DNA from 4 places in the Arthrobacter sp. B2I5 genome. Region 3 is predicted to be linked to each of the others. Evidence: riboswitches for the same ligand, from Rfam matches in the RefSeq annotation. Region 3 holds a riboswitch; each other region holds the start of a gene.
The links. Region 3 has a riboswitch for thiamine pyrophosphate ahead of thiO (glycine oxidase ThiO). Riboswitches for the same ligand answer to the same signal wherever they lie in the genome.
Positions count from the first base shown of each region.

Region 1 (7,187 bases), 340 kb from region 3:
ACGCCGCACGAGCGGCTTGCACCGAAGATCATCAACGGCTCGCGTCGGGCCCGCATCGCCCGCGGCTCCGGCGTCCATGTCTCCGAGGTCAACGGCCTGCTGGAGCGCTTCGCCCAGGCCCAGAAGATGATGAAGAAGATGGCGCAGGGCGGCATGCCGGGGATGCCCGGGATGCCTGGCCTGCCCGGTGCCGGCGGCGGTGCACGGAAGAACGCGAAGAACGCGCCCAAGAAGGCGAAGGCAAAGTCCGGCAACCCGGCCAAGGCTGCCCAGGAGCGCAAGGAGGCGGAAGCCCGCCGTGCCAACGCTGCGAAGGCACTGCCCACCGGCGCCGCCTTTGGCCAGCAGGGCGGCGACTTCGATCCGTCCCAGCTGAACCTCCCCAAGGGATTCGACAAGTTCCTCGGCAAATAAGCACACCCGGCCCAACTAAGTAGCAGCAGATGTCGTTATGAGGGCTCAAAACGACATCTGCTGCTACTTACATGGGATGTCAGCGCCGTGGAATAGGGTTGGGACATGTTCAAGCAGAGGGTAGTGTTCGTGCACGGCGCCGGGACTTTTGGCGCCGCCGCATGGCCGCGCCAGCACGGCATGGCACTGTCCTATGACGCATTGTTCCTCCGCCGGCATGGCTTTGATGCCGTCGCGGAGCCACTTGAGTCCTCCTTCGCCGAGGACACCGCCATTATCCTCAGGTCCCTCGCCGACGATGGCCGCGGCGCCGCCGGTGGGCATGTGGTGGCGCACGCCCAGGGGGCCATCGCAGCCATGATGGCCGCTGTTGAACGTCCGGACCTGGTCTTTTCGTTGACCCTCGTGGAGCCGGCCTGCCTCTCCCTGACGGCAGAGCTCCCCGCCACGGCGGCCCACATCAGCCTCATGCAGCCCCTCTTCGACGTCCGCCAGCAGCTCGGCGACGAAGACTTCCAGCGCGAATTCGTCCGGCGGGTCTTCGCCACCGACCTGCAGCAGTCCGCCACCACGGAGGAAAAGAGGTCCGCCCGCAGGCTGCGGCTCCAGGCCCCCTCGTGGGAGGCGCCGCTGCACATTGTTCCCGGTGTGCCCACGCTGGTCCTGACCGGCGGGTGGGAACCGCTCTACGAGGAGATTGCCGGCTACCTGCGGGAGACCGGTGCCCTGCACCGCGTTGCCGCGGGAGGGCACCGGCCCCATGACTCCCTGGACGGGGACCGGGCCATCCGGCAGTTCATCAGCCAGGTCAGCCGGAGCCAGCCCGCCCGGGCCTCCTAGCTGTCAGCGGGAACCCGGAGTTCCGGCAGGTAGACCTTGCCGCCGGCCGCCAGGAACTCCTCGCTTTTCTCCCGCATCCCCGATGCGGCATTGGCCCGGGCAGCCTGCGCCTCCGCGGAGCCGAACTCGTCCCGGATGTCCTGGCTGATCCGCATCGAGCAAAACTTGGGCCCGCACATGGAACAGAAGTGCGCCGTCTTGGCAGGCTCGGCCGGCAGGGTCTCGTCGTGGAATGCCTCGGCCGTCACCGGGTCAAGGGACAGCGCGAACTGGTCCCGCCAGCGGAACTCGAACCGCGCTTTGGACAATGCGTCGTCCCGTTCGTGCGCCCCCGGGTGGCCCTTGGCCAGGTCCGCTGCATGGGCGGCGATCTTGTAGGTGATCACTCCGGTCTTGACGTCGTCCTTGTTGGGCAGGCCCAGGTGCTCCTTCGGCGTGACGTAGCACAGCATGGCCGTGCCGTACCTGGCAATTTCGGTGGCACCGATTGCGGACGTGATGTGGTCATAGCCGGGAGCAATGTCCGTCACCAGCGGCCCCAGGGTGTAGAACGGCGCCCCTTTGCACAGTTCCTGCTGCCGCTCGACGTTTTCCCGGACCAGGTGGAACGGAACGTGCCCGGGCCCTTCCACCATCACCTGCACGTCGTACTCCCACGCGCGCTGGGTGAGCTCGGCAAGCGTGTCCAGTTCCGCGAACTGGGCGGCGTCGTTGGCGTCCGCCGTGGAACCGGGGCGCAGGCCGTCGCCCAGGGAGAAGGCAACGTCGTACTTCGCGAAAATTTCGCACAGCTCGTCAAAGTGCGTGTAGAGGAAGTTCTCCTGGTGGTGGGCCAGGCACCAGCCGGCCATGATGGAGCCGCCGCGCGAGACGATGCCCGTCACCCGGTCGGCGGTCAGCGGCACATAGCGAAGCAGGACCCCGGCGTGGATGGTCATGTAGTCCACGCCCTGCTCACACTGTTCAATCACGGTGTCGCGGAAGATTTCCCAGGTGAGGGCATTGGCCTCGCCGTTTACTTTTTCCAGGGCCTGGTAGATGGGCACGGTGCCGATGGGAACGGGGGAGTTGCGGATGATCCATTCCCGCGTGGTGTGGATATCGTCCCCGGTGGACAGGTCCATCACGGTGTCCGCTCCCCACTGCGTTGCCCACTGCAGCTTGTCCACCTCCTCCGCGATGGAGCTGGTCACCGCCGAGTTGCCGATGTTGGCGTTGATCTTCACCAGGAAGGCCTTGCCGATGATCATCGGCTCGGACTCCGGATGGTTGATGTTGCTAGGAATGATGGCGCGGCCGGCAGCCAGTTCGTCCCGGACCAACTCCACGTCGCAGTTCTCGCGCAGCGCCACGAAACGCATCTCCTGCGTGATGATTCCCTGCCGGGCATAGTGCATCTGGGTCACCGTCCGGCCGTCGACGGCGCGGCGGGGCACCGGCTGCGCGCCCTTCCACTCCGCCGAGGCAGCACCACGTCGCACGGCCGAGCGGCCGTCGTCGAGCAGGTTGCGTTCCCTGCCGCTGTACGCCTCGGTGTCCCCGCGCGCCGCGATCCACTCCGCGCGGAAGGGCTGCAGGCCGCGGACGGGGTCGCTTCCCGGCCCGGCGGTCCGGTAGGTCCGGAAAGGTGCGTTCGGCTGCCCGTTGGGTGACGGCTCCAGGGCAATTTCCGTGACGGGTACGTGGATTCCGGACGCGGTGTCGTCGATGAACGCCAGTGAATGCGACGCCAGGGACTGCGTCACCTGTGGCCCGGATTCTGCGGCGGACCTCCCGGTGGACGGCAGGTGGGCAGGGTTCAACTGGGTGTTTTGTGTACTCAAGGGAATACTCACTTCCTTCGCCGGCATTACCCGGACAGGTTCAACGGTCGCAGGCTGCGTCAGCCCGATCTCAGCCCCTGCAAGGGCACCCGTGTGGTCAGGAAAGAAGCTACCACAGGGGCCCCGAAGAGCCTTGTCACATTTGCGGGTGCTAGCCTGACCGGGCATCGAAAGGAAGCCCGATGGCAGAGATCATTTACTTTCGCGGACCCGTCCTCACCGCACCGGACCGGGTCCGCCATGGACTTTGGTCGGTGGACGGCAAGCTCACGTTCAACCGGCCTGGTGCCGTTCCGGGGCGGGTGTTCGACGGCTGGGTGCTGCCAGGGTTCGCTGACGCCCACTGCCACATTGGACTGGGTCCCGCCGGACCGGTGGAACCCGCAGTGGCCCGGGACCAGGCGCTGGCCGACCTCAACGCCGGAACCCTGCTGGTCCGCGATGCCGGCTCACCTGCCGATACACGCTGGATGCAGGGCGGCCGGGACTTCCCGGTGCTGATCCGAGCCGGGCGCCACGTGGCCCGCACGCGCCGCTACCTGCGCGGCTTCGCGGAGGAGGTTGAGCCCGAAGGCCTTGTGGAGGCCGTGCGGAAACAGGCGCGCGACGGCGACGGCTGGGTCAAACTGGTGGGGGACTGGATCGACCGCAGCGCCGGTGACCTCGCTCCCTCCTTTCCTGCCGCCGTCGTGCGTGATGCCGTCCGGGCCGCCCATGACGAAGGTGCCCGGGTCACGGCGCATTGCTTCGCGGAGGACAGCCTGGACCAGATGCTGGACGCCGGCATCGACTGCATCGAGCACGCCACCGGGCTGCTGCCCCGCCACCTGCCCCGGTTTGTGGAACAGGATGTGCCGATCGTGCCCACCCTCATCAACATCGCCACCTTCCCCGGGATCGCTGCCCAGGCAGACGCCAAGTTCCCGCGCTATGCAGCCCATATGCGCGCCCTCTGGGAACGCAGGCTGGAACGCGTGGCCGAAGCCCATGCCGCCGGAGTGCGCATCTTTGCCGGCACGGATGCCGGCAGCGTGGTCCGCCACGGCAGGATCGCCGACGAGATCCTCGCCCTGCACGGCGCGGGCCTGCCAATGGAGGCCGCCCTGGATGCTGCCTGCTGGGCAGCCCGCACCTGGCTGGGAGCGGACAACCTGGCCGAAGGTGCGCGGGCCGACGTCGTGGTGTGCCGGGAAGACCCGCGGGCCGTCCCGGAAACCATCACGGCCCTGGAACATGTGGTGCTGGGCGGCCGCATCATCCGATGAGCAGAATGAACCCGGCACTTGGAATAAATTGAAGCTTCAAGTAATTTTAATGTGTGACAGGCCGCCAACGGGACGGTCGCCAATACAAGGAGCCTTCAATGACCGAAGCAGCCAGCAGCCGGGATCTTCTTCCTGCCGACCTCGCCATGGGCACGGTGATGCTCAAGGTGGGCGACATGAAGGTGATGACCGACTACTACCAGCGCGCCCTGGGTCTCGAGGTGGTGGCCGAGCAGGACGGCGGCCTGTATCTCGGCAGGCTCGGCAGGCCGTTGGTCCACCTGGCGCCGGCCCCCGGGCTGCACCTTCCCGGCAGGGGAGAGGCGGGCCTCTTCCACACGGCCCTGTTGTTCGAGGATCAGGCGTCTCTCGCCGCCACCATCGCCACGGCTGCCCAGTACGAGCCCCGCTCCTTCACCGGCAGCGCCGACCATCTGGTCAGTGAGGCCTTCTACTTCACCGATCCCGAGGGCAACGGCATCGAGCTGTACTGGGACCGGCCGCGCAGCAACTGGTCCTGGAACGGGACGGACGTGGTGATGGACAGCCTCGCGCTTCCGCCGCAGCGCTACCTGGAGCAGCACCTCACCGAGAAGCACCTCGAGGGCCAGCGGCAGACGTCCGCCGGTGTGGGGCACGTCCATCTTCAGGTGGGCGACGTCCAGACTGCCAGGGATTTCTATGTGGGCACCCTTGGCTTCGAGAAGACGGCAGGCTGGCATGGGCAGGCGCTGTTCGTTTCCGCGGGCCGTTACCACCACCACATGGCCATGAACGTCTGGAACAGTCGCGGCGCCGGCCCCCGAAAGGACACCCTTGGGCTGGGGGAGGTGCTCATTGAGGTTCCCTCCGGTGACGACGTCGGGGCGCTGGCTGACCGACTCAAAGTCGCCGGGGTGCCGGCCCACCACACCGGTGCGGAGCTCCGGTTCGAGGACCCCTGGCGCAACCGGCTCCGGGTGGCCGTCCGCTGACCGGTTCCTCCGGCTCCGGCGTGCGTGTGCGGGCCCGCAACTACTAGGCTGATTCCGTACGGCCGGGCTGCAGGCAGCCGGCACGCAGCTCCGCCAACGGAAGAAGGGCACCCGCCATGGGCTTCACCGAGATCTTTGTCGCCACCCATGACGCCGCGCTGAAACGCGCCGGCATCCTCGACGAGGGAAGTGGCTCCGCGGCGGACAGCGGGCCTGCGGGCCAGGCGGTGCGGATCCAGGGCATCAGTGACTTCGAAGTTGAACAGTTGGGCGATCTTGCCGGGACTGCGGTCCACGCCGGCGGCGCCGACTATGAACTCACCATGGTGGACGTCGCCAGCGATTCCCTCCTTGCCGTTCCGCCGGCCATGGTTCGCGCCCTGGCTGACTTGCTCTCCTATGAGACCGAAGGCGAAGGCAATGTCCTTGACGACGTCGCTGAACAGTGGGCCGGCCAGGAGGATATGCCGTTCGGCGCCTCGCAGGCCAGGACCTATGTGCAGCAGGTGGCCGAACTGGCGGCTTCACTCGACGATTCCGAGCGGACGGGACTGTACGTCTGGTCGGCCTGACCCGGGTGATGCCGGTATGGGTACCCTTCAGTGCGCCACGGGCCGGCTGCGGCGGCCCGCGCGGCGGGCCAAGTCGAAATAACGCCGCCCATCTGGCACAATAAACAGGTACTCGATCTGCGTGGCCCCTCTCTCCGCGTCCGGATCCTGTCCTTCGAACCCGCAAGTATGGCCCGCCCCACGGGTGCAGAAAGCCGGGTTCACCCCTTTTTCTGAAACAGGAGTGACCACAAAAGTGGCCGTAAAGATTCGCCTTAAGCGCTTCGGCAAGATGCGCGCCCCGTACTACCGCATCGTCGTCGCGGACTCACGCACCAAGCGTGACGGCCGTGCCATCGAGGAAATCGGCAAGTACCACCCCACCGAAGAGCCCTCGTACATCGAGGTCAACTCCGAGCGTGCGCAGTACTGGCTCTCCGTCGGCGCCCAGCCGTCCGAGCAGGTTGCCGCGATCCTGAAGATCACCGGTGACTGGCAGAAGTTCAAGGGCCTGCCGGGCCAGGAAGGCACCCTCAAGACCAAGGTCGAGAAGGAAGCCTTCGTTGCCCCGGAGAAGGGCTCGGTCATCATCCCGGAAGCCATCACCAAGAAGGCCTCCAAGTCTGACGCTGCCGAGGCCCCGGCCGACGCCGAAGCTGAGACCACCGAGGCTGAGTAAATTGCTGGCAGAAGCGCTGGAACACCTGGTCCGCGGAATCGTCGATTCCCCGGATGACGTCAAGGTCAGCTCCAAGAACAACCGCCGCGGGGACACTCTCGAGGTGCGCGTTCACCAGGAGGACCTGGGACGGGTGATCGGCCGGCAGGGCCGCACGGCCCGCGCATTGCGCACCGTGGTGGCAGCACTGGCCGGAGGCGAACCGGTGAGAGTCGACGTCGTCGATACCGACCGCCGCCGCTGAGCGCTCGGCAACATTCAGCTTTGCTCCGGCCCCTTCACCGTCAGGTGGAGGGGCCGGAGTGCTTTGATCAACACACTGCTTTTCACCAGAACCACCACAATCGGGAACAGAGGAACAGATGCAGCTTCAGGTGGCACGGATTGGCAAGCCGCACGGTATTCGCGGGGAAGTCACCGTCCAGGTGCTGACCGACGCACCGCAGGACCGGTTTGTTCCGGGAACGGAATTCGTCGTTGAACCTGCCGCTTCGGGTCCCCTGACCGTGTCCAGTGCGCGGTGGAACAAGGACATCCTGCTGCTCGGCTTCGAGGAAGTGGCGGACCGCAACCAGGCCGAAACCCTCCGCGGCGCCAAGCTGTTCATTGACACAGAAGAATTGGACGTGGACGACGACGAG
Region 1 covers NZ_JAUSYF010000001.1:1,595,790-1,602,976, forward strand. The annotation lists gene ffh (signal recognition particle protein) at 1-414, shown strand, start outside; gene QFZ60_RS07530 (alpha/beta fold hydrolase) at 520-1,254, shown strand; gene thiC (phosphomethylpyrimidine synthase ThiC) at 1,251-3,077, opposite strand; TPP riboswitch at 3,073-3,180, opposite strand; gene QFZ60_RS07540 (amidohydrolase family protein) at 3,260-4,342, shown strand; gene QFZ60_RS07545 (VOC family protein) at 4,441-5,316, shown strand; gene QFZ60_RS07550 (hypothetical protein) at 5,433-5,888, shown strand; gene rpsP (30S ribosomal protein S16) at 6,124-6,546, shown strand; gene QFZ60_RS07560 (RNA-binding protein) at 6,548-6,790, shown strand; gene rimM (ribosome maturation factor RimM) at 6,909-7,187, shown strand, end outside.
Region 1: it holds a riboswitch for thiamine pyrophosphate, as region 3 does, so the genes downstream of both, thiC (phosphomethylpyrimidine synthase ThiC) here and thiO (glycine oxidase ThiO) in region 3, are expected to answer to the same signal.

Region 2 (7,187 bases), 480 kb from region 3:
CTACGGCGAACCCGACCTGACCATCAAGGTGGTCCGCGACGTCTTCAACGAGGACTTCTCCAAGCTCATCGTGTCCGGTGAGGAAGCCTGGGACACCATCGAGGCCTACGTCACCTACGTGGCACCGGACCTGGTGGGACGCCTGGAGAAGTGGACCAAGGACCAGGACATTTTCTCCGCCTGGCGCATTGACGAGCAGATCCACAAGGCCCTTGAGCGCAAGGTCTTCCTGCCCTCCGGCGGCTCCCTGGTGATCGACCGCACCGAGGCCATGACCGTGGTGGACGTCAACACCGGCAAGTTCACCGGCAGCGGCGGCAACCTCGAGGAAACCGTCACCAAGAACAACCTGGAAGCTGCCGAGGAAGTGGTGCGCCAGCTGCGGCTGCGCGACATTGGCGGCATCATCGTGATCGACTTCATCGACATGGTGCTCGAATCCAACCGCGACCTGGTCCTGCGCCGCCTGGTGGAATGCCTGGGCCGCGACCGGACCAAGCACCAGGTTGCCGAGGTCACGTCGCTGGGCCTGGTCCAGATGACCCGCAAGCGGATGGGCACGGGCCTGCTGGAAGTCTTCGGCGAGCAGTGCGAGGCGTGCGCGGGCCGCGGGGTAGTGACCCATGACGATCCCGTGGAGCATCGCCGTGCCAACATCGTGGCGGCCGAGCACCACGTCCAGCGCGCGGACAACCGCCCCGAAGCCCGCGGGGAAGCCCACCGCGCCGACGCACAGCGGCCCGATGCCGGCCAGCCCGGAGTCCGTCCCGAGCGCAAACGGCGGCGCGGACGCGGCGGCCAGCAGCCCGAGGCTGTCCCGGCGCCTGCAGTGCACGTCCACACCGTCGTGCCGGACACGGCGGATGCTGAGCGGCACGCCAAGGCAGAGGCCACCCGGCTTGCCCTGGCGAACATTGCGGCTGCCGCCCACGCGGCGCACCTGCATGACGATGAGGTGGCAGCAACCCGGCAGGCGCCGCAGGCCGAGCCTGCGCCGGTTCCCGCAGAGGAGAAGCACGACGCCGATTCCCCCGCACGCCCCGCAGCTGTCCTGACCTTCGGCGGCGAGGAAGTCCCGCTACCGTTCGTGGAGCACGCCGAGGAGCAGCACCCCAAGCCCGCCCTCACCTTGGACCGGCTGGCGGAAGCGTTCGCCCACCTCGGCCAGCCGGCGTCACCCATGGAGGATGCGCCGGCCAAAGCCGCAGAGGCCGTGAAGGCAGCCGAACCGGCAGTGCCCCAACAGCAGGCCGGCGGGGGAGCGGCAACCCACGCCAACGTGGAAGCGCCCGCGGAAAAGGACTACTCCGACCACACCCTGGAGCAGACCCGGCAACGCAGGCCGCGGCGCCACCGCGCTGCCAGCCGTGCCCAGGGCGCAGCCAACGAGACAGCTGTCCAGCACCACGAGAACGTCCAGTCCACGGGTGCCGGGCATTCGCACGCAGCCAAGGCCCCCGACACCGCCAAGGCACAGGACGCCGCCGAGGCTGAAGCTGCCAAGCCGGCAGCGGAACCCATCATCCTCGGCGTCGGAGTCCCCGCCTCGGAGCTCTAAGCCAGGACAAAACCAACGCACCACCAAGGAAGTCCCCGCCATGTGGACTATTCCCCTCCGAATCTCGGGGGGAATGGACCACAGTGCGGGGACTTCCTGCATGGGCAGGTGCTGTCACCTTTCCGCCGCGTCGGCACCAGCAGCTACGCTGGACAGCGACACGGGGTGCCGCGCAGAAGGCCGGCTGAGATCCAGACCCGTTGAACCTGTCCGGCTAGTACCGGCGAAGGGATGTCTCTTGTCTTCGACCCTTTCCATGCCCCTGCCAACCGCGCCCGGCGTTCCCTCTGGGGTTCCCGCGGGCCGCGACGTCCCGCGCGTCCTCTCCATCGCCGGTTCCGATCCATCCGGGGGAGCCGGGATCCAGGCGGACCTCAAAAGCATCGCCGCCCACGGCGGATACGGCATGGCGGCGATTACCGCCCTCACGGCGCAGAACACCCGCGGCGTGCAGGCCGTCCACGTCCCTCCGGCCGCGTTCCTGGCCCAGCAGCTGGACGCGGTCAGCGCGGACATCAGCATTGATGCCGTCAAGATCGGCATGCTGGGTGACGAATCGGTGATCCGGACTGTCCGCGAGTGGCTCGGAATGGTCCGTCCCGCCGTCGTTGTCCTTGACCCCGTGATGGTGGCCACCAGCGGGGACCGGCTGCTGCAGGAAACCGCCGAAGCCGCGCTCCGGGAACTGCTGCCGCTTGCCCACCTCCTCACCCCCAACCTGCCCGAGCTCGCGCTGCTGCTCGGCACGGAGCCGGCCCAAAACTGGGAGGCCGCGCTGGACCAAGGCAGGCGCCTGGCCGAGGCCACCGGAGCCACCGTACTGGTTAAAGGCGGCCACCTCGCAGGCCTGGACTGCCCGGACGCGCTGGTGAACACCGCGGGCCTCCTCGTCCAGGAGGTGGTGGAAGTGCAGGGGAAGCGCATTTCCACGCGCAACAGCCACGGCACCGGATGTTCCCTGTCCTCCGCCATGGCAACCGTCCAGGCCCGCCTGGGTGACTGGGAGGCCTCGCTGCGGACCGTCAAGCCCTGGCTGGCCGGCGCACTCGAGAACTCCGGCCAGCTGGAGGTGGGCCAGGGGAACGGACCCGTGCACCACTTCCACCACGTGCGGCCCGTCCCGGCGGAAGGCAGCTTCGCGGCCCGGCTGTGGACCGAAGCCCGCCAGGACCTCGACGACATCTACGCGCTGGACTTCATCGACGGACTGGCCTCTGGCGATCTTTCCGAAAAGGACTTTGCCTATTACCTGGCGCAGGATGCCCTCTACCTGAACGGCTACTCCCGCGTGCTGGCACGGGCCAGCGCCCTGGCCCCTTCGGAGGCCCAGCAGCTGTTCTGGGCACGGTCCGCACAGCAGTGCCTTGAAGTGGAAACCGAACTTCACCGCTCGTGGCTCAGCACCCGCCCGGCCCCGAACGGCCTGGGCCCGGTCACCAAGTCCTATGTGGACCACCTGACCGCAGCGTCGTCGTCGGGCAGTTATGCGGTCCTCGCCGCCGCCGTCCTGCCCTGCTTCTGGCTCTACGCCGAGGTCGGCGCCACGCTGCACGCCCGGTTCCTGGCGTCAGGGGAACCGGACGGGCACGCTTACGCGGACTGGCTCCGCACCTACGCGGATGAAGGCTTTGCCGAAGCGACCCGCCAGGCCATCGCAATCGTGGATGCGGCCGGACGGCAGGCTTCAGACCAGGAGAAGGCCGCGATGGTGACGGCGTTCAAGCAGTCCTGCCGGCTCGAAGTGGACTTCTTCGACGCGCCGCGCCTGCACTCCTGACCCGTGCCCGGCAGCTGTGCCGGTACTATGGTGGGGCAGGGTGCGGACGCCGGACCTGAGCTGTGGTGCCTATCACAGCAACCCGCCGGGAACCAGCCTCATTTGCGGCCGGAGACAAAATTAGCGTAATCTAGATCTTCGGTGCTTACGCCAACACTTGGGTTATGACCCCACGGCGTTGAGGCACAGCGAGAAACCAGGCTTTTGATAGTCGGTTCCGCACGCAAATTTAGTTATAAACGTCGAGAGAAGTGAGTTCCCAAGTGGTGTACGCGATTGTCCGCGCAGGCGGCCGCCAAGAGAAGGTTTCCGTTGGAGACTTCGTTACCCTGAACCGCGTCGCCGGTGGAGCCGGCAGCACCATTGAGCTGCCCGCACTGCTCCTGGTTGATGGTGACAAGGTCACCTCCGCCGCCGCCGACCTGGCCAAGGTAACTGTTACGGCTGAAATCCTCCAGGACCTGCGTGGTCCTAAGATTGTCATCCAGAAGTTCAAGAACAAGACCGGCTACAAGAAGCGCCAGGGTCACCGCCAGGAACTGACCAAGGTCAAGATCACCGGCATCAGCTAACCTCCGGTTAGTGTTCAGGCATTTCAACAGATTCCCCAGAATTTAGAGGCAGGCATTTCAGATGGCACATAAAAAGGGCGCGAGCTCCACTCGCAACGGTCGCGATTCCAACGCTCAGTACCTCGGCGTCAAGCGCTTCGGCGGCCAGGTTGTTTCCGCAGGCGAAATCATCGTCCGCCAGCGCGGCACCCACTTCCACCCGGGCGCCGGCGTCGGCCGCGGCGGGGACGACACCCTGTTCGCACTGACCCCGGGCGCCGTTGAATTCGGTACCCGCCGCGGTCGTCGCGTGGTCAACATCGTTGCTGCTGCAGCTGCAGAGTAACACCAAGTTCTGAAGCGGTGGAGCGGGCCTGAGGGCCCGCTCCACTGTTCTTTTAACCGCATTACAATCGATGTGGCGCCCCGGGGCGCCAGGTAAACAGCTTCTGAGGAGATCCACGTGGCCAGCTTTGTAGACCGGGTAGTACTGCACGTATCCGGCGGTAACGGCGGCAACGGGTGCGTCTCCGTCCACCGGGAGAAGTTCAAGCCCCTGGGCGGTCCCGACGGCGGCGACGGCGGCAACGGCGGCGACGTCATCCTTCGCGTGGACCACCAGACCACCACCCTCCTCGACTACCACCACGCACCGCACCGGCACGCCAGCAACGGCGGCCCGGGCATGGGCGACTGGCGCGGCGGCAAGAACGGCGAAACCCTCATCCTCCCCGTTCCGGACGGCACAGTGGTCAAGTCCAAGGACGGCACCGTACTGGCCGACCTCGTGGGCGAAGGGGCGGAGTTTGTGGCCGCTGCCGGTGGCATTGGCGGCCTGGGCAATGCTGCCCTCTCCTCGCAGAAGCGCCGCGCGCCCGGCTTCGCGCTGCTGGGCATCGAAGGCGAATCCCGGGACGTCATCCTCGAGCTGAAGTCCATCGCCGACATCGCCCTGGTGGGCTTCCCGTCCGCCGGCAAGTCCAGCCTCATCGCCGCGATGTCCGCGGCCCGGCCCAAGATCGCCGACTACCCGTTCACCACCCTGATTCCCAACCTCGGCGTGGTGCAGGCCGGCGACGTGCGGTTCACCATCGCCGACGTTCCCGGCCTCATCGAAGGCGCCAGTGAGGGACGCGGCCTGGGCCACCATTTCCTGCGGCACGTGGAACGTTGCGCAGCGCTGGTCCACGTGCTCGACTGCGGCACCCTGGAGTCCGAGCGCGACCCGCTGTCCGACCTCGCCATCATCGAGGGCGAACTGGAAAAGTACGCCGTGGACATGAGCTACGCGGGCCAGGACGGCGAAGTGGTGCCCCTGAACCACCGGCCGCGGCTGGTCGCCCTGAACAAGGTGGACCTTCCCGACGGCAAGGACATGGCCGAATTCGTGCGCCCGGAACTCGAATCACGCGGCTACCGCGTCTTCGAGGTGTCCGCCACCAGCCATGAGGGCCTGCGCCAGCTGGGCTTCGCCATGGCGGAAATCGTCAAGGCCGCCCGCGACGCCGTGGCCGCCGCCCCGCCCAAGGTCCAGCCCGCGGTACTGCGTCCGCGCGCCGTCAACGAAACCGGCTTCAAGATCCGCCGCGAGGAAAAGAACCTGGAGCCGCTGTTCCGCGTCCTGGGCGAAAAGCCGGAGCGCTGGGTCAAGCAGACCGATTTCACCAACGAGGAAGCCATCGGCTACCTGGCAGACCGGCTGGCCAAGCTCGGCGTGGAAACCGAACTGTTCAAGCAGGGCGCCAAGCCGGGCGACACCGTGGTCATCGGCGAGGACGACGGCGTGGTCTTCGACTGGGAGCCCACCATGATGGCAGGGGCGGAACTCCTGGCGTCGCCGCGTGGCACGGACGTCCGGTTCGCTGATATCGGTGACCGCCCCACCCGCAGCCAGAAGCGTGAAGAGCAGCAGGAGCGCCGGGATGCCAAGGCAGCCGCCCGTGCCGAGCTCGAGGCGGAACGGAAAGCCGGCATCTGGACCGAATCTGTCAGCGGCCGCCGCGCCGCCCACCCCGTGAAGGAGAGCGGACTGGAAGCGGACGATGACCTCTAGGGGCATGGCCGCGGAACCCGCTGAACGCGCCTCCGACAGAAGCGCCCTGGCGGGTGCCCGCCGGATCGTCGTGAAGGTGGGGTCCTCCTCGCTCACCAGTATCAAGGGCGGCATTTCGGAGGAATCCCTGACCGCCCTGGCCGACGCGCTGGCAGCCAAACGGAACGCGGGCGCCGAAATCATCCTGGTGTCCTCCGGCGCCATCGCCGCCGGACTGGCCCCGTTGGGGTTGGCCAAGAGGCCCCGCGATCTTGCCACCCAGCAGGCGGCAGCCAGCGTGGGCCAGGGACTGCTGATGGCCCGCTACACGCAGGCCTTCGGTGCTCACGGCGTCACCGTCAGCCAGGTCCTGCTCACGGCCGAGGACCTGATGCGCCGCAGCCAGCACACCAACGCCCTCCGCGCCATGGACCGGCTGCTGAACCTGGGCGTGGTCCCCGTCGTCAACGAGAACGACACCGTGGCCACCCACGAAATCCGCTTTGGTGACAACGACCGGCTTGCGGCACTGGTGGCCCACCTGGTGCGCGCGGATGCACTGGTGCTGCTGTCCGACGTCGACTCCCTGTATGACGGGCCGCCCGCCCAGGGTGCCCGGCGCATCCCCCTGGTCACCGGCGCGCACGACCTCGAAGGGGTGTCCATCGGCAAAGCCGGCAAGGCCGGCGTGGGCACCGGGGGAATGATGACCAAAGTGGAAGCTGCCAGCATGGCGGCCGGTTCCGGCATCCACGCGCTGGTGACCTCCACGGCCAACGCCGCCGCGGCCCTGAACGGCGAGGACGTGGGCACGTGGTTCTCCGTCAACGGTTCCCGCAAGCCCGTCCGCCTCCTGTGGCTGGCCCACGTTGCCTCCGTGCAGGGCCGCCTTGTCCTGGACGAAGGGGCGGTGCGCGCCGTACGGCACCACCGCACCTCCCTGCTGCCGGCCGGCATTTCTGCCGTCCATGGGGACTTTGAAGCGGGCGACGCAGTGGAGCTGGCAGGGGCCGACGGCACCGTTGTGGCCCGCGGCCTGGTGAACTACTCCTCGGACGAGCTGCCCCGCATGCTGGGGCGTTCCACGCGGGAGCTGGGCGAGGAAATGGGAAGCGGCTACGACCGCGAAGTTGTTCATGTTGACGACCTGGTGCTGGTCTGAGTCCAGGGCTCGCCTAAACTTGGATCATGACTGAAGCCCTGATCCATGCTGCTGACACCACCGGAACCACTGCTGCACAGACGCAGCCGGGTCCCGCGGCAGAACCG
Region 2 covers NZ_JAUSYF010000001.1:1,741,662-1,748,848, forward strand. The annotation lists partial or broken gene QFZ60_RS08375 (Rne/Rng family ribonuclease) at 1-1,558, shown strand, start outside; TPP riboswitch at 1,710-1,807, shown strand; gene thiD (bifunctional hydroxymethylpyrimidine kinase/phosphomethylpyrimidine kinase) at 1,815-3,335, shown strand; gene rplU (50S ribosomal protein L21) at 3,599-3,907, shown strand; gene rpmA (50S ribosomal protein L27) at 3,969-4,232, shown strand; gene obgE (GTPase ObgE) at 4,350-5,939, shown strand; gene proB (glutamate 5-kinase) at 5,929-7,080, shown strand; gene QFZ60_RS08405 (glutamate-5-semialdehyde dehydrogenase) at 7,107-7,187, shown strand, end outside.
Region 2: it holds a riboswitch for thiamine pyrophosphate, as region 3 does, so the genes downstream of both, thiD (bifunctional hydroxymethylpyrimidine kinase/phosphomethylpyrimidine kinase) here and thiO (glycine oxidase ThiO) in region 3, are expected to answer to the same signal.

Region 3 (7,187 bases):
AGCGAACGCCCCGCGGAGGCCGATGACCGGGCTGTTCCCGGACACTGGGAGGGCGATCTGATCATCGGTACCCCCGGCACCGGGGCGATCGGAACACTCGTGGAACGCAGCAGCCGCTTCGTGATGCTCCTGCACCTGCCCAACGGGCACACCGGCGAGCAGGTACTGGCCGCTATCGAGGAAACCCTGCCTACGCTGCCGGCTCAGCTGCGCCGGTCCCTGACCTGGGACCAGGGCGCGGAGATGGTCGGCATTCATGAACGCGTCAGGATCGCCACCGGAGCGGACGTCTACTTCTGCGACCCCCACTCACCCTGGCAACGCGGCACGAATGAGAACACCAACGGACTCCTGCGCCAGTACTTCCCCAAAGGCATGGACCTCACCAAAGTCACGCCCGAAGACCTCGACTACGCCGCCGCCGGACTCAACGGCCGCCTACGCAAAACCCTCGGCTGGAAGACACCCGCACAAGTCCTCCAGCAAATTCTGGAAGAATCAGCCGCATAGGACGTGTTGCGACCACCACTTGAATCCGCCACCGGTTTGGGAGCCATATCTGATAGAGCAACCAGTCAGTAGACAGGCTTATCGGGTTCCACGTCGCGCACCCAGGCCAGGATCCCGCCGTCGAGGTGGCTGACCCGCTGGTAGCCCGCCTGCCGTGCCGCCGCCAGCACGTTCGCGGACCGGGTCCCGGCCTTGCAGTGGAACACAATGTCCCGGTCCTGTGGCAGTTCGTCCCACGCCTCGCCGGCAAGGATCCGTCCCTGCGGGATCAGTTTGGCCCCGTCGATTCGGACGATGTCGTATTCCCCGGCCTCGCGGACGTCCACCAGTTCGAAGTCCTTGAGCCCGGCATTCCTCGACGCCAGCATGGTGGCCAGCTGCGTGGCGGTAACAGTATGTTCCGTATCCGCCTCGGCTGTAGGCGGGATGCCGCAGAAGGCCTCGTAGTCGGTGAGTTCCGTGATGGGTTCCGCCGCGGGATCCTTCGACACGCGGATCTCGCGCCAGCTCCCGCCCAGGGCGTCAAACAGTGCCACGCGGCCCAGCAGGGAACGTCCGACGCCGGTGATCAGCTTCACTGCCTCGGTCACCATGAGCGATCCCACGGCAGCACAGAGCATGCCGAACACCCCGCCCTCGCCGCAGGAAGGCACGGAACCGGCAGGCGGAGCCTCCGGATACAGGTCGCGGTAGGTGGGGCCGTGTTTCTCCCAGAACACGCTGACCTGGCCGTCGAACCGGAAGATGGAACCCCATACGTAGGGCTTGCCCAGGATGGCGGCGGCGTCGTTCACCAGGTACCGGGTGGCAAAGTTGTCGGCGCCGTCAAGAATGAGGTCGTACCCGTTGAACAGCTCCAGGGCGTTGGACGAATCCAGGCGCAGGTTGTGCAGCCGGACATCCACCAGCGGATTCAGCTCCGCGATGGCATCGCGCGCAGACTCGATCTTGGGCCGGCCCACGTCGCTGACGCCGTGGATCACCTGTCGCTGCAGGTTGCTCAGGTCCACCACGTCGTCGTCAACAATTCCAATGGTGCCAACGCCCGCCGCAGCCAGGTACAGCAAGGCCGGCGCGCCCAGGCCGCCGGCCCCGATCACCAGGACCCTGGCGTTCTTGAGCCGCCGCTGGCCCAGGGCGCCGATCTCGGGAATGACCAAGTGCCGGGAGTAACGCTCCACCTCATCAGGGGTAAGGCCGGCGGCCGGTTCCACCAGCGGATCCAGCGAAAGGGTTGAAACATTTGCGGTGAAAGACGAAGCCATACTTCAATGTATGCCCCGGAATACCAGCGGGTCATATTACCCCGCAGTAAAGTGAAGGGTAACTGCAATGGAAAGAAGGACAACTGTGGTCCCTGAAGCACGGGCTGACCGCCCGCCCGCCGCCGAACCGCAAACTGCCTCCCGCCCCGCAGGCCATCGGTCCGCCCGGCTGCCCCGGGATGAGCGCCGCGCACAGCTGCTGGCGGCAGCCCAGGAGGTGTTCGTGGCCAACGGCTACCACGGTGCGGCCATGGATGAAATTGCAGAGACCGCGCACGTCAGCAAACCGGTGCTGTACCAGCATTTCCCTTCAAAACGAGACCTGTACCTCGCACTGCTGGAAAGCCATCTGGCGTCCCTGACCGAGCTGATGCTGGGTGCCCTGAATTCCACCACGGACAACGATGAACGCGTCCAGGCCGTCATGCGCGCCTACTTCCACTTCATCGCCAATGATGACCAGGCCCACCGCCTGGTGTTCGAGTCCGACCTGATCAACGACCCCGATGTCAGCTCCCGGCTGGAAACCTTCAACCGGACCTTCGCCGACGCCATCGCCAGGGTCATTGCCGAGGACACCAAGCTCCCCCACCTCGAAGCCGAACTCCTGGGCCGCGGACTGGCGGGAATGGCGCAGGTCAGCGCCCGGTACTGGCTGGAAACGGACGGCAACCTGGACCTCAACGTGGCCAGTGACCTCATCTACCGTTTAGCTTGGCGCGGAATCTCTCGCTTCCCCAAAGAGTCCTAGACTACAAATAAGACAACACCTCGTAGAGAAACTCGAGTACTTTCACAGGCTGGGAGGCCCCCTTGGAAATTAAGATCGGCGTTCAAAACGTTGGCCGCGAGATCGTGCTGGAATCGACCCAGGACGCGGAGACTGTGGCCAAGGTTGTTGGTGAAGCCATCAATGGCGGCAGCGAACTGCGGCTGAAGGATGACAAAGGACGCGTGATCATCGTTCCGGGCAACGCACTGGCGTATGTGGAAATCGGCGCCGAAGAGGTTCGGCGCGTCGGGTTCGGCCAGTTCTAGTCCCCGGTTCCAAGGAGATCCATGCTTTCGCTGACCATCGTGGTGCTGGCCACCGTCGCAGCCGGCTTCGTCGTCTGGGCCAATGACAGGCGCCATGCCAAGTACGGGGCTGCGCTGCCGGCCGGCGTCGCCGCAGCTGTTGCGGCGCTGGTGTGGATCATCCTGATGGCAGCGGGTTTCGGCTACCTGCCCGGCCTGACCTGGCTTCCCTGGGTCCTGCCCATCGTTCTGGGCATTGCTGCCGCCGTCGCCGCCGTCGTCTACCTGGGGCGCACGCGTGCGCGCCACGATGCACAGCAGCTCACGGCGATCCTGCGGCGCTGAGCTTCCATCCTGCCCGCTCCTGCGGCAAGGATTAAACGGCTGTGGCCACCACCCATGCGGTGGTGGCCACGGCCGTTTAAGACGACGGCGGGTGCTTAGAGGAACTCCGCCCGGCCCTCCATTGCCGACGACGCGAGGGCGTGCTCCCTGCGCGGGATGCGCCCGGCCGCCCTGGCCATCCTGCCGGCGATCACCGCGTGCTTGAAGGCTTCGCCCATGAGCACCGGGTTCTGCGCCCGGGTCACGGCCGTGGCCAGCAGCACGGCGTCGCAGCCCAGCTCCATGGCAAGGGCTGCGTCGGACGCGGTACCGATGCCGGCATCCAGGACCACCGGCACCGAGGCCCGGGAAACGATGAGTTCGATGTTGTGCGGGTTCAGGATCCCCAGGCCCGTGCCGATCGGGGCACCCAGCGGCATGACGGCGGCGGCGCCGAGGTTCTCCAGCCGCAGCGCCAGCACGGGATCGTCGTTGGTGTAGGCGAAGACCTTGAAGCCGCGGTTGACGAGCTGTTCGGTGGCCTCGACGAGTTCCACGGCGTCCGGCAGGAGGGTTTGTTCATCCGCGATGACCTCGAGCTTGACCCAGTCGGTCTCCAATGCCTCCCGGGCCAGCTCCGCCGTGAGGACCGCATCCCGGGCGGTGAAGCAGCCGGCGGTGTTGGGCAGGACCCGGATCCCGTGGTCCACCAGCAGCTGGAACAGTGACCCGGTTTCCGCCGTGGAGTAGCGGCGCATGGCCACGGTGGTCAGCGCGGTGCCGGAGGCCAGGAGCGCTGCGCCCAGGCCGTCCAGGCTGGGTGCTCCCCCGGTGCCCATGATGAGCCTGGATCCGAGGGCGACGCCGTCGATCACCAGGGCGTCAGCGGTACCGGCACTTCCTGCGGGGTTGATGGTGCTGGTTTCAGTCATGATGTCAGCCTCCCTGTACTGCTGTGACAAGTTCGATGTCGTCGCCCTCGGCGAGCGCGGTGGCGAACCATTGGCTCCGCGGCACCACCTGGGCGTTATGCGCGACGGCGACACCCAGCTTCCCGCCGTCCGTCGCCTGCCCGTTGTCAGCCAGCGGGCGTCCCGTGACTTGGCTGACCAGCGTGGTGATGGAGGCGCCGTCGGCCACCGTGTGCTGGTTTCCGTTGAGGGTGATGTTCACGCTGTCTCCTTGATGAAAGGGCTTGTTGCTGTTGTGGCTGGCCTGGAGAACCGGTCCGGGCTGAAGGGTGCCCAGCGGGGATCGGCCTTTCCGTCCAGCATCTCCCTGCAGATGCCCGCTGCGGCAGGAGTGAGCAGGACGCCGTGCCGGAAGAACCCGGTGGCAACGATGAGTCCCGGGACATGCCCGGCCCGTTCGCCTGGGGAGGCCGGGGGCGCCAGTACGCGGCCCAGGAGCGGTGCGTTGTCAGGGGTTCCGGGGCGGGCACGGGCAGTGGATTCCAGGAGTTCAAGTTCGGCGACGGCGGGCACCAGCGCCTGGGCGTCCCGCAGCAGCTGGTACACGCCGCCGGCGCTGACGGCATCGGAGAGGGCGTCCTCACGCTGGGTGGCTCCGATCACCACGGTCCCGTCCTGCCGCGGGACAATGTACACGGGAACGCCGTGGACCAGGCCGCGGACCGTAGACGTCACCAGGGGCTGCAGGTGGCGGGGAACGGCAAGGCGGAGAATGTCCCCGTGCACGGGCCGCAACGGCAGCTCAAGGCCGTCCGGCAGGCCTTCAAGTGCCCCGGCCTGCAGCCCGTTCGCCACCACGGTTTCCGTTGCCAGCACCGTGCCGCCGCCGGCCAGGCGGACGCCGGCAACAGCTCCTCCGTCCCACAACAGCCCGGCTGCCCGCTCCGGGACGGCATAGCCGTCCACTGCCCCGGCAACGGCCAGTTCCGGCTTCCCGCCTGCCGCGGCGGCCAGGGCCAGCCGCAGGGCTGCCACCAGGCGCCGGGGGTCCACCTGGTGGTCTGCCGGGGTGTCCAGGGCGCAGGCAATGGCCGGGCTGAGCAGCGGCTCGCGTTTCCGGGCCTCCCGCACGGTGAGGGGTTCCACCACCAGCCCGTTGGCCTGCTGGACCGTACGCAGATCCATCAGTGCACGGCGGTCGGCCGCGTCGGCACCCACGGCGAGTGTCGCCGTCGTCAGGTACCCGGAATCCGCGCCCGTTGCACTGTCCAGGGCGGCGGCGAACCCCGGCCAGCGCGCTGATGCGTCGAGCATCAGTTCCAGGAGGTCTTCCTCCTGGTAGTGCAGTTCGCTGACGGGGGCCAGCATGCCGGCCGCGGCCCAGCTGGCGCCGGTACCCGGTGCGTCGTCGACGAGGACCACGGAGCGGCCGGAACGCTGCGCCTCCCAGGCGATTCCGTGCCCCACCACTCCCCCGCCAATGACCGCAACATCGGCCCGGACGATGAAGGGGCTGGAGGCGCGGGCGGACCCGGGGTGGTTGAAGGGGATACGCATATGGGTTCCTTCCCTACGCCGGCATTACCCGGATCAGGTCAAGCGGTCGGCTCTGACGCCCTCTCAGCCCGGCGCTTTGTGACAGCTGCCGCGGGCTCCCGCAGTACCAGCCCAGTTTAGAGGAACTAGGCTTGCACGCATGAATGTGTCCACCCCATCCTTCCCCGCCGGCCACCGCGCTCCCGCCACCGAAGTTGTCAATTCACGGGACAGCGACGCCCTCAAGGCCGCCCGCCTGTACCTCTGCACCGATGCACGCCGGGACCGCGGCGACTTTGCGGAGTTCGTTGACGCCGCGTTCGCCGGCGGGGTGGACATCATCCAGCTGCGCGACAAGACCATCGAAGCCGCCGAGGAACTGGACCTCCTGGCCGTGCTCAAGGAGACGGCGGTGCGGCACGGCAGGCTGTGGGCAGTCAATGACCGCGCGGACATCGCCGTCCTCTCCGGGGCACCGGTGTTCCACATCGGCCAAAAGGACCTTCCCTTGGCCGCAGCGCGTACGTTGGTCAACGGAAATGCCGCGATCGGGCTCTCGAGCCACACCACGGAGCAGGTGGACGCCGCCCTGGCAGCAGCTGCCGGGCCGGCCGGCCTGGACTATTTCTGCGTGGGTCCGGTGTGGGCCACCCCCACCAAACCCGGCAGGGCCGCCGTCGGACCAGACCTGGTGAAGTACGCCGCGGACGCCTCAGGAAAGGCGGCGGATCCCGTGCCCTGGTTCGCCATTGGCGGCATCGACCACGGAAACGTCCGGCAGGTGGCGGAAGCGGGTGCCTGCAGGATCGTGGTGGTCCGCGCCATCACAGAGGCTCCCGATCCCGCGGCCGCTGCTGCTTCGCTCCTCGACGCGCTGGATGCCGCCGGCGCCTGATGCCATATCCGCGGACTTGGAGCTACGCTGATTTTTGTGTCACATCATCGGCTGGCCCCCAACGTCCATGACCACAGGAACGCCCTGGAAGAGGCGTTGGGCCTGCTGCGGACCGAACTCGAGCTGCCGGGGCCCTACCCCGCTGAAGCCGTGGCGGATGCCCAGGCTGCCGTAGCCGCGCTGAAGCTGCCGTCCTATGACCTGACCGCCGTGGAGTTCGTGACCATCGATCCGGCATCGTCAACGGACCTTGACCAGGCGGTGTTCATCGAACCGGACGCGAACGGCTACCGGGTGCTGTACGCGATCGCCGACGTCCCCGCGTTCGTTGCCCCCGGCGGTCCGCTGGACGCCGAGACCCGGCGCCGCGGCCAGACGTTCTACGCTCCGGACGGCAGGATTCCGCTGCATCCGGAAGTGATCAGCGAGGGGGCAGGAAGCCTGCTGCCCGGGCAGGACTGTTCAGCGTTCGTGTGGGACTTCACGCTCGACGGCGAGGCGTCCGTTTTGTCAGTGGGCGTCAGGCGGGCGCGGGTCCGCAGCCGCGACAAGCTCAGCTACAAGGGTGCGCAGGCAGACCTCGACGCCGGGACTGCCTCCCCGGTGCTGCAGCTGCTCCGGGAGGTGGGCCTGAAACGGGTGGCCCTGGAACGGGAACGCGGAGGGGCAAGCCTCAACATGCCGGAGCAGGAAATTGTCCAGCTGCCCGATGGCGGCTACCGCATTGAT
Region 3 covers NZ_JAUSYF010000001.1:1,256,845-1,264,031, reverse strand. The annotation lists gene QFZ60_RS06090 (IS30 family transposase) at 1-510, shown strand, start outside; gene moeB (molybdopterin-synthase adenylyltransferase MoeB) at 576-1,775, opposite strand; gene QFZ60_RS06080 (TetR/AcrR family transcriptional regulator) at 1,861-2,526, shown strand; gene QFZ60_RS06075 (DUF3107 domain-containing protein) at 2,589-2,813, shown strand; gene QFZ60_RS06070 (hypothetical protein) at 2,835-3,137, shown strand; gene QFZ60_RS06065 (thiazole synthase) at 3,233-4,048, opposite strand; gene thiS (sulfur carrier protein ThiS) at 4,053-4,289, opposite strand; gene thiO (glycine oxidase ThiO) at 4,286-5,584, opposite strand; TPP riboswitch at 5,577-5,696, opposite strand; gene thiE (thiamine phosphate synthase) at 5,724-6,458, shown strand; gene QFZ60_RS06045 (RNB domain-containing ribonuclease) at 6,495-7,187, shown strand, end outside.

Region 4 (7,187 bases), 1.1 Mb from region 3:
GGTCGCAGCCGCCGGCGTACGGCAGCCGGTACTCCCGCGACTCATCCAGGAGTGGACCCAGCAGCATGATGACGCTGCGGGTCCTGCGGGCCGCGTCAACGTCCATCGCATCCAGGTCCAGGACGGCGGGACGGCGCAGGCGCAGGTCGGTGTCGTTGAGCCAGGTGCACTCCACGCCGATGCTGGTCAACACTTCGACGATGCGGTTAACTTCCTCGATCCGGGCCAGCCGGCGGAGCACGGTGGTGCCGCGGTTGATCAGGCTGGCGCAGAGCAGGGCCACGCCGGCATTCTTGCTGCTGTTGACGTCCACGGCGCCGGACAGCGTGTGGCCGCCCTCTACGCGGAGATGCGTCATTTGCGGTTTGCCGACGTTGACAATGCTGCGGTCGAAGATGGTTTCCAGCCTCTGGATCATCTTCAGGCTCAGGTTCTGCTTGCCCTGTTCCATCCGGGCGACGGCGCTTTGGCTGGTGCCGAGTTCGGCGGCCAGCTGGCCCTGGGTCCAGCCCTTCTCGGTGCGGGCGTCCCTCAACATGGCGGCAACGTGCTCAGCGGTTTCCTGCGTCATAACCAAAAATATATCATAAATGAGTTATCACAGCCGCTGTCCCGCCTCGAGCGGTGCCAACGGAAAGCCTTTACCCGTTACATGCGATACACATCACCAGTAGGGTAACCGCCAACCTCAGCTGCCCAGCCACACCATGTTCCATGTTCCGGCAGCCAGCGCCGCAAATAGGGCAAGTCCGGCCACCAGGACACCGCCGGCTACCACCCCAAGATCCAGCGTGCTGAACGTGGATTCCCGGGCCCAGGTCCGTTGGCCACCGCCGAAACCCCGGGCTTCCATGGTCACGGCGAGCCGGGACGCGCGGCGGACGGCCTGTACCAGAAGCCCAAAGCTCTGCCCCAGGGTCGCTTTCACGCGCTGGCCCAGGCTGCCGCGGGAACCCACACCGCGTGCACGGCGCGCCATCCCGATGGTCTGCCACTCCTCGGCCATCAGCCCCACCAGGCGCATCGCGGCGAGCGTTCCCAGGACGAACCGGTGCGGCAGTCGTGCCTTCTGCGCCAGCGCGTCCGCAAGGTCGGTGGGGTCCGTGCAGCTCATCAGCAGCACCGCCGGAAGGGCGATGGCAAAGCCGCGCAGCATGAAGCCGACGCCCAGCTGCAGGGAACCTTCGCTCATGGTCCAGATGCCGGCGTCGAGCAGGATCCTGCCGCTGTCCGGCGCCAGGATGGACGTGCTCCAGCCGCCCACGGCGGCGGCAATGATCAGGGGCCAGCCGCGCTGCCACAGCAGGGACAGGGTGAGCCCGGCCAGGGGGAACAGCAGGAGCTCGAAAACCAGGGCCACGGATGCCGACACCCAGTCGATGGACAGCGCCAGGACCGCGGTGATGAGCAGGACGGCCGCGAACTTGCTTAGTGGATTGGCGCGGGCCAGGAGGGCATGGTTGCCGGCAAGGGTGAGTTGCTGCCTCATGGTGCCACCGCTTCCGCCGCAGCCATCCGCAGTTCGGTCCCGCCCAATGCTTCGGTGAACTCGGCGTCATGCGTCACGGAGACCACCGCGGTGCCGGCATCCAAAAGTTCGGACAGGAATGAGGCCAGCTCGGCCCAGGTGTTGGCGTCCTGCCCGAACGTGGGCTCGTCCAGGACCAGGACCTGTGGGCTGGCGGCAAGGACGGTGGCTACGGACAGCCGCCGTTTCTCGCCGCCGGAGAGCGTATAGGGGTTGGCGTCCACCAGGTGGGTGAGCCGCAGCCGTTCCAGCAGTTCGTCCACCCGGTCCTCGCCGTGGCCCAGGTGCCGGGGGCCGAACAGCAGCTCATCCAGCACCTTGCCGGTCACGAACTGGTGCTCCGGCTCCTGGAACACCGTCCCCACGCGCGAAATCAATTGCTCGGCCTTCCACCGGTACGGGTCAATGCCGGCCCCGCGGCTGAGGTCCAGGGTGGCTGACACTTTTCCGGAGACCGGCTCCAGCAGCCCGGCCAGGGTCAGCGCGAACGTGGACTTGCCGGCACCGTTGGGACCTGTAACGGCGAGCGCCTGCCCGGCCCGGACCTGCGCGGCCAGGCCTTCCTGGACCGGTACCGGCGGGATCTTCCGGAAGCCCTTGCGGCGGGGACGTTCGCGGGAAACACCCAGCTGTTCGGCGGCCAGCAGCAGGTTTCCCGTGCCCGGCGCCGGGACAAGGGCGCGGGCGCGGGTTGCCGGCACGTAGCCGGGGACCCACACACCGGCTGCGGCGAGCATGGCCCGCGCCTCCGTGAGCACCCGGTCCGGCGGCCCATCCAGGAGCACGGCAGGATTGGCGCCGGAGCCCGGCTGCAGGACCACGATCCGGTCCACCAGGTCCTTCCACACGGAAACCCGGTGTTCCACCACCACCAGTGTGGCCCCGGTCTTGTCCAGGCAGCGCGCCACGGCGTCGCGGACTTCCAGCACGCCGTCCGGGTCCAGGTTGGCGGTTGGCTCATCCAGCAGGATCAGGCCCGGGCGCATGGCCAGGATCCCGGCCAGCGCCAGGCGCTGCTTTTGCCCGCCGGACAGGGCCGACGTCGGGTGGTCCAGCGGGAGGTGGGAGAGTCCGACGTCGGCAAGCGCCTCGTGCACCCGCGCCCAGATGTCCTCCCGCGGCACCGCAAGGTTCTCGGCACCGAAGGCGGCGTCGTCCCCCACGCGCGACAGGACCACCTGCGTCTCGGGGTCCTGCTGCATGAGTCCGGCACGCCCGCGCTGGGCGCGGGGCACGGCGCCGTCAACCAGCAGCGAACCCGACTCGTCGGCATCCCCCGCCTCGCCGCCGTCGTCGTTAATGTCCCCCAGCACCCCGGCGAGCGCATGCAGGAGCGTGGACTTGCCGGCGCCCGAGGGGCCGAGCAGGAGCACCCGCTCCCCCGGGCTGATGTCCAGGTCAAGGGCATGGACGGCGGGCTTTGCCCTGCCGGCATGCCGCCAGCCCCAGCCGCGGGCGGTGACAGCGGCAGGGCGGACCGCCGTGCCCTGGGCCATTGCCATCAGGAGAAGACAGGCTCCGTGGCAGCCTTGCGCGAGGCGAAGGAGCTCAGCACTCCTGTACGTGCCAGGCCGCGCGTGGCCACCCAGGACAGGGCACCGGCAATGACTGCTCCGGAAATCATGCAGAAGACGATGTAGGCCAGCTTGTCACCGCCGGAGTAGGCGATGTTCCAGCCCCACGGCGCAAAGGAGTCGTTCAGGCCGCAGAAGAGGCCTGCTGCCGCACCTGCCAGCAGGGATACGGGCAGGTTGAACTTGCGGTAGACGAAGATGGCGAAGATGATTTCCGCACCGAGGCCCTGGACGAAGCCGGAGAAGAGGACCGAGGCGCCGTACTGGGAGCCCATGAGGAGTTCCCCGGTGGCGGCCACGGTCTCGCAGAACAGTGCGGCCCCCGGCTTGCGGATGATCAGCATGCCCAGCACGCCCGGAATCATCCATCCGCCGGCGATGATGCCGGTCAGGGGCGGGTAGGCGGCGTTCATCGGCACGGACACTGCCGCCGCACCTTGGGACCAGGCCCAGAAAATAACGCCGCCGGCGATGGCCACCAGCGCGGCGACGACGATGTCCACGACGCGCCAGGACTTACTGGTGGTCTTCTTGATTGCTGCAGTGCTCATTGGAATCCTCCTGGGAAACAGGAGGGGAAAGTGGACCCGGCTGATGGCCCGATGCCGTGCAGCCGCGACACTTTGAGAACTCGACTCCCTTGCGCCGGTACTAACCGGATCAGGTTCGAGGGTCTGCGGCTGTCCGCACTCTCAGCGCCCACCTGCGGTGCCCGGCGGATGCCAGGATGCCCGACGGCGGCGCTCCCCTGTCGTTTGTAGTGTTGCTTTTTGTTGGGTAAGGCTTTTGATTGCCCTTCCGGGCGTGGTCAAGTTTACACCGGGCGGGGGTAGATTGAAGGCCATGAGCGCCATTCCACCGGATGTGACCGGGTTCGATCCTGATTCCCCCGACGCCCAGCCTGAGGGGTCGGTGGAGGCACTGGTTGCCCGGGTCGAGGCGGAGGTCCGGGAGCTCCACTTCCCCGGCTTTTCGGCGGATGACGCGCTGAACCTGGGCCTGCTCCTGGTGGAACTGGGCAAGGAGCGGTCGCTTCCCATCGCGATCGACATCACCAAGGGTGAGCAGGTCCTGTTCCACGTCGCGCTTCCCGGCGCCACTCCTGACAACGGGCACTGGATCCGGGCCAAGCAGCGCACTGCCGCCCGGTACGAGGTGCCGTCCCTTTTGGTGGGGCTGCGGGGCCGGCTGGGCGGCGGCCGGATCGAGGACAACGCCTGGTTCGACCAGTCCCGGTACGCAGCCCACGGCGGCTCCTTTCCCATTTATGTCACCGGCGTGGGCGCGGTGGCCACAGTCACGGTCTCCGGATTGCCGCAGCTCCAGGACCATGACCTGGTGGTGGAGGCGCTGCGGGACATCCTGGGGTCGGCCCTGTCTGACTGAACGCTGTCTGACTGACCGCTGTCCGGCTTGCTGCTGGGGGACCAGCGAACCTGCCTATAGACAAAGACTGCTTAGCTTTTATTAGTAATCATGCTTACTATATTGTTCCCCCGGGTTTCGAGGAGGACAGGGCATGGCAGTCACCATGGGCGGTCCCGCGTTCGTTCCCGTCACCAGCGCCGCAGACCAAGGAGCACCATGAGAATCCCGGAAACCAGAGGCCCCCTCAGCAGCGCCCTGTTCGAGGTCCTGGCGCAGGCTCCGGACTCCTCCGGGACGGAACTGGACGCCCTGTACCGCCTGGCGGCAGGGCAGGTGTCCGGCACCGCTGACATTATTGGCGACGAGGACATCCAGCTGGCCCTCTTCTGCCTCTACGAACTCCATTACTCCGGGCTGGACGGCGTCTCCGACCACTGGGAGTGGGAGCCCGCGCTAATCAAGGTCCGGCAGCTGCTCGAGGAACCGTTTGAGGTTGCCCTCCGCGCCGCCGCACAGCAGGCCGCTGGAACGCTCGAACTGCCCGCAGGCGGTCCAATGACAAGTGACCAGGTGGCCGATGTCCTGTTCGGCCTCGCCGGCATGGACACCGGCCCCAGCGTCTCCCGCTACGTCGCCCGGAAGGCAACCCTGGAGCAGCTCAGGGAGTTCCTGGTCCATAAATCCATGTACCAGCTGAAGGAAGCCGACCCTCACACGTGGGCCATCCCGCGCCTCAGCGGACGGCCCAAAGCGGCCCTGGTGGAAATCCAGGCGGACGAATACGGCGGCGGCCGCCCCGAGCGGATGCACAGCGCGCTGTTCGCCCGGACCATGCGCGGCCTGGGCCTCGATGACAGCTACGGCGCCTACGTCGATGCCGTTCCCGCCGTCTCCCTCGCATCGGTAAACCTCATGTCCCTTTGCGGACTGAACCGGCGGCTCCGCGGCGCCATCACCGGCCACCTGGCAATCTACGAAATGACCTCCTCCCAGCCCAACCGGTTCTACGGCAACGGTTTCCGGCGGCACGGCTTCGGCGCGGACGTCACGCACTACTTCGACGAGCACGTGGAGGCCGACGCCGTCCACGAGCAGATCGCCGGCCGCGACCTCGCCGGCGGCCTCGTCGAAGCCGAGCCGGAACTCCTGGCGGACGTCCTGTTCGGGGCGACGGCGGTCATGGCCATCGACGGCCGGCTCTCCGCCCACCTCCTGTCCTCGTGGGAAGCCGGGACATCATCGCTGCGGGCGGCCGTGCCGGCGGCAGCATGACGGCCGGCCCGACAGTGTCCCAGGGCCGGCGCGCCTGCTTGGCCGGGGCGGAGTACATCCTTCCCCTGCGCTGGAGTGAGGACTCCGGCTTGGCTGACCTTTCGGACTACCTCCGGCGCCTCGTGGCCTGGATCCCGGTCACCGTGGTGGACGGCTCCGCCCCCAGCCTCTTCGAACGCCACCGCGCGGCGTTCCCCGCCGCGGTGCGCCACCTCTGCCCGGACCCCGATGGTTCCCCGGACCAGAACGCTTTCCCGGACCGCCCCGGCGTCGGGTGCGGCGCCCACAACGGAAAGGTGGCCGGCGTGATGACGGGAGTGCGCGCCTCCAGGGCGGAGTTCCTTGTCATTGCCGACGACGACGTCCGCTACACGCGCGAGGCCCTCGCCGCCGTCGTCCATCACCTCGGATCGGCCCACGTGGTGCGGCCGCAGAACTACTTCGACCCCTCCCCGTGGCACGCCTGGTGGGACACGGCCAGGACGCTGCTCAACCGCGCCTGGTCCGCCGACTATCCCGGAACGCTGGGAGTCCGCCGCAGTGCGCTCGTGGCCACCGGCGGCTATGCGGGAGTCCTGTTCGAAAACCTGGAGCTCATCCGCACCATCAGGGCCGCGGGCGGAACGGAACGGATCCTGCCCGGCCTGTTCGTGGCCCGGCAGCCGCCAACTGCCCGGCACTTCCTGCGCCAACGCATACGGCAGGCGTACGACGATTTTGCCCAGCCGCGGCGGCTTGCCGCCGAACTTGCCCTGCTCCCGGCCGTCCTCGGGGCAGCACTTCTTCCTGCCCGGGCAAGGCGGACCGCCCTCCTGGGGCTGGCCGGGGCGGCCATCGCCTGGGCGGAAATTGGACGACGCCGGAACAACGGGACCGCCGTCTTTCCCGCCCCGGCAGCCTGGTTTGCGCCGCTCTGGGCACTGGAGCGGGCCGTCTGCGTCTGGCTGGCAGCCGCCTCCAGGCTGGCGGGCGGGATCCCCTACGCGGGCAGCAGGATCAGCACGGCGGCGCACTCGGAGGCAGAACTCCGGCGGCGCCATGCCGGAAAGCTCGGCCGGGCACCCGGCAACCAGGAAGCAACGATGAAAGCGGTGCAGGGATGAACCCCGGACAGCATGGAACAGAAGTCCACATGGACCAGGAAGCAGCCAGCTCCATCGTGGTGTGCCCGGACGGGCCCCTGATTATCAGGGGCGAGTTTGAGATCGTCACCCCGTCCGGGGACGCCGTGCCCCGCGACCGGAAGACCGTTGCCTTGTGCCGCTGCGGGGCCTCGGCCATCAAGCCGTACTGCGACGGCACGCACAAGATGATCAAGTTCCGCACCGAGCCGCCCGCCGGTTAGTCCAACAGGCTGTTAGTCCAATAAGCCGCCTGCAGCACGCCACGCCCTTGCCCGGACCGGCACGGGGGTACGGCTAGGCTGGAGGCAGTCCGTTTTCCGC
Region 4 covers NZ_JAUSYF010000001.1:119,804-126,990, reverse strand. The annotation lists gene QFZ60_RS00535 (UDP-N-acetylglucosamine 1-carboxyvinyltransferase) at 1-571, opposite strand, end outside; gene QFZ60_RS00530 (energy-coupling factor transporter transmembrane protein EcfT) at 689-1,489, opposite strand; gene QFZ60_RS00525 (ABC transporter ATP-binding protein) at 1,486-3,030, opposite strand; gene QFZ60_RS00520 (ECF transporter S component) at 3,030-3,653, opposite strand; TPP riboswitch at 3,722-3,862, opposite strand; gene QFZ60_RS00515 (heme-degrading domain-containing protein) at 3,946-4,488, shown strand; gene QFZ60_RS00510 (iron-containing redox enzyme family protein) at 4,687-5,742, shown strand; gene QFZ60_RS00505 (glycosyltransferase family 2 protein) at 5,691-6,845, shown strand; gene QFZ60_RS00500 (CDGSH iron-sulfur domain-containing protein) at 6,875-7,087, shown strand.
Region 4: it holds a riboswitch for thiamine pyrophosphate, as region 3 does, so the genes downstream of both, QFZ60_RS00520 (ECF transporter S component) here and thiO (glycine oxidase ThiO) in region 3, are expected to answer to the same signal.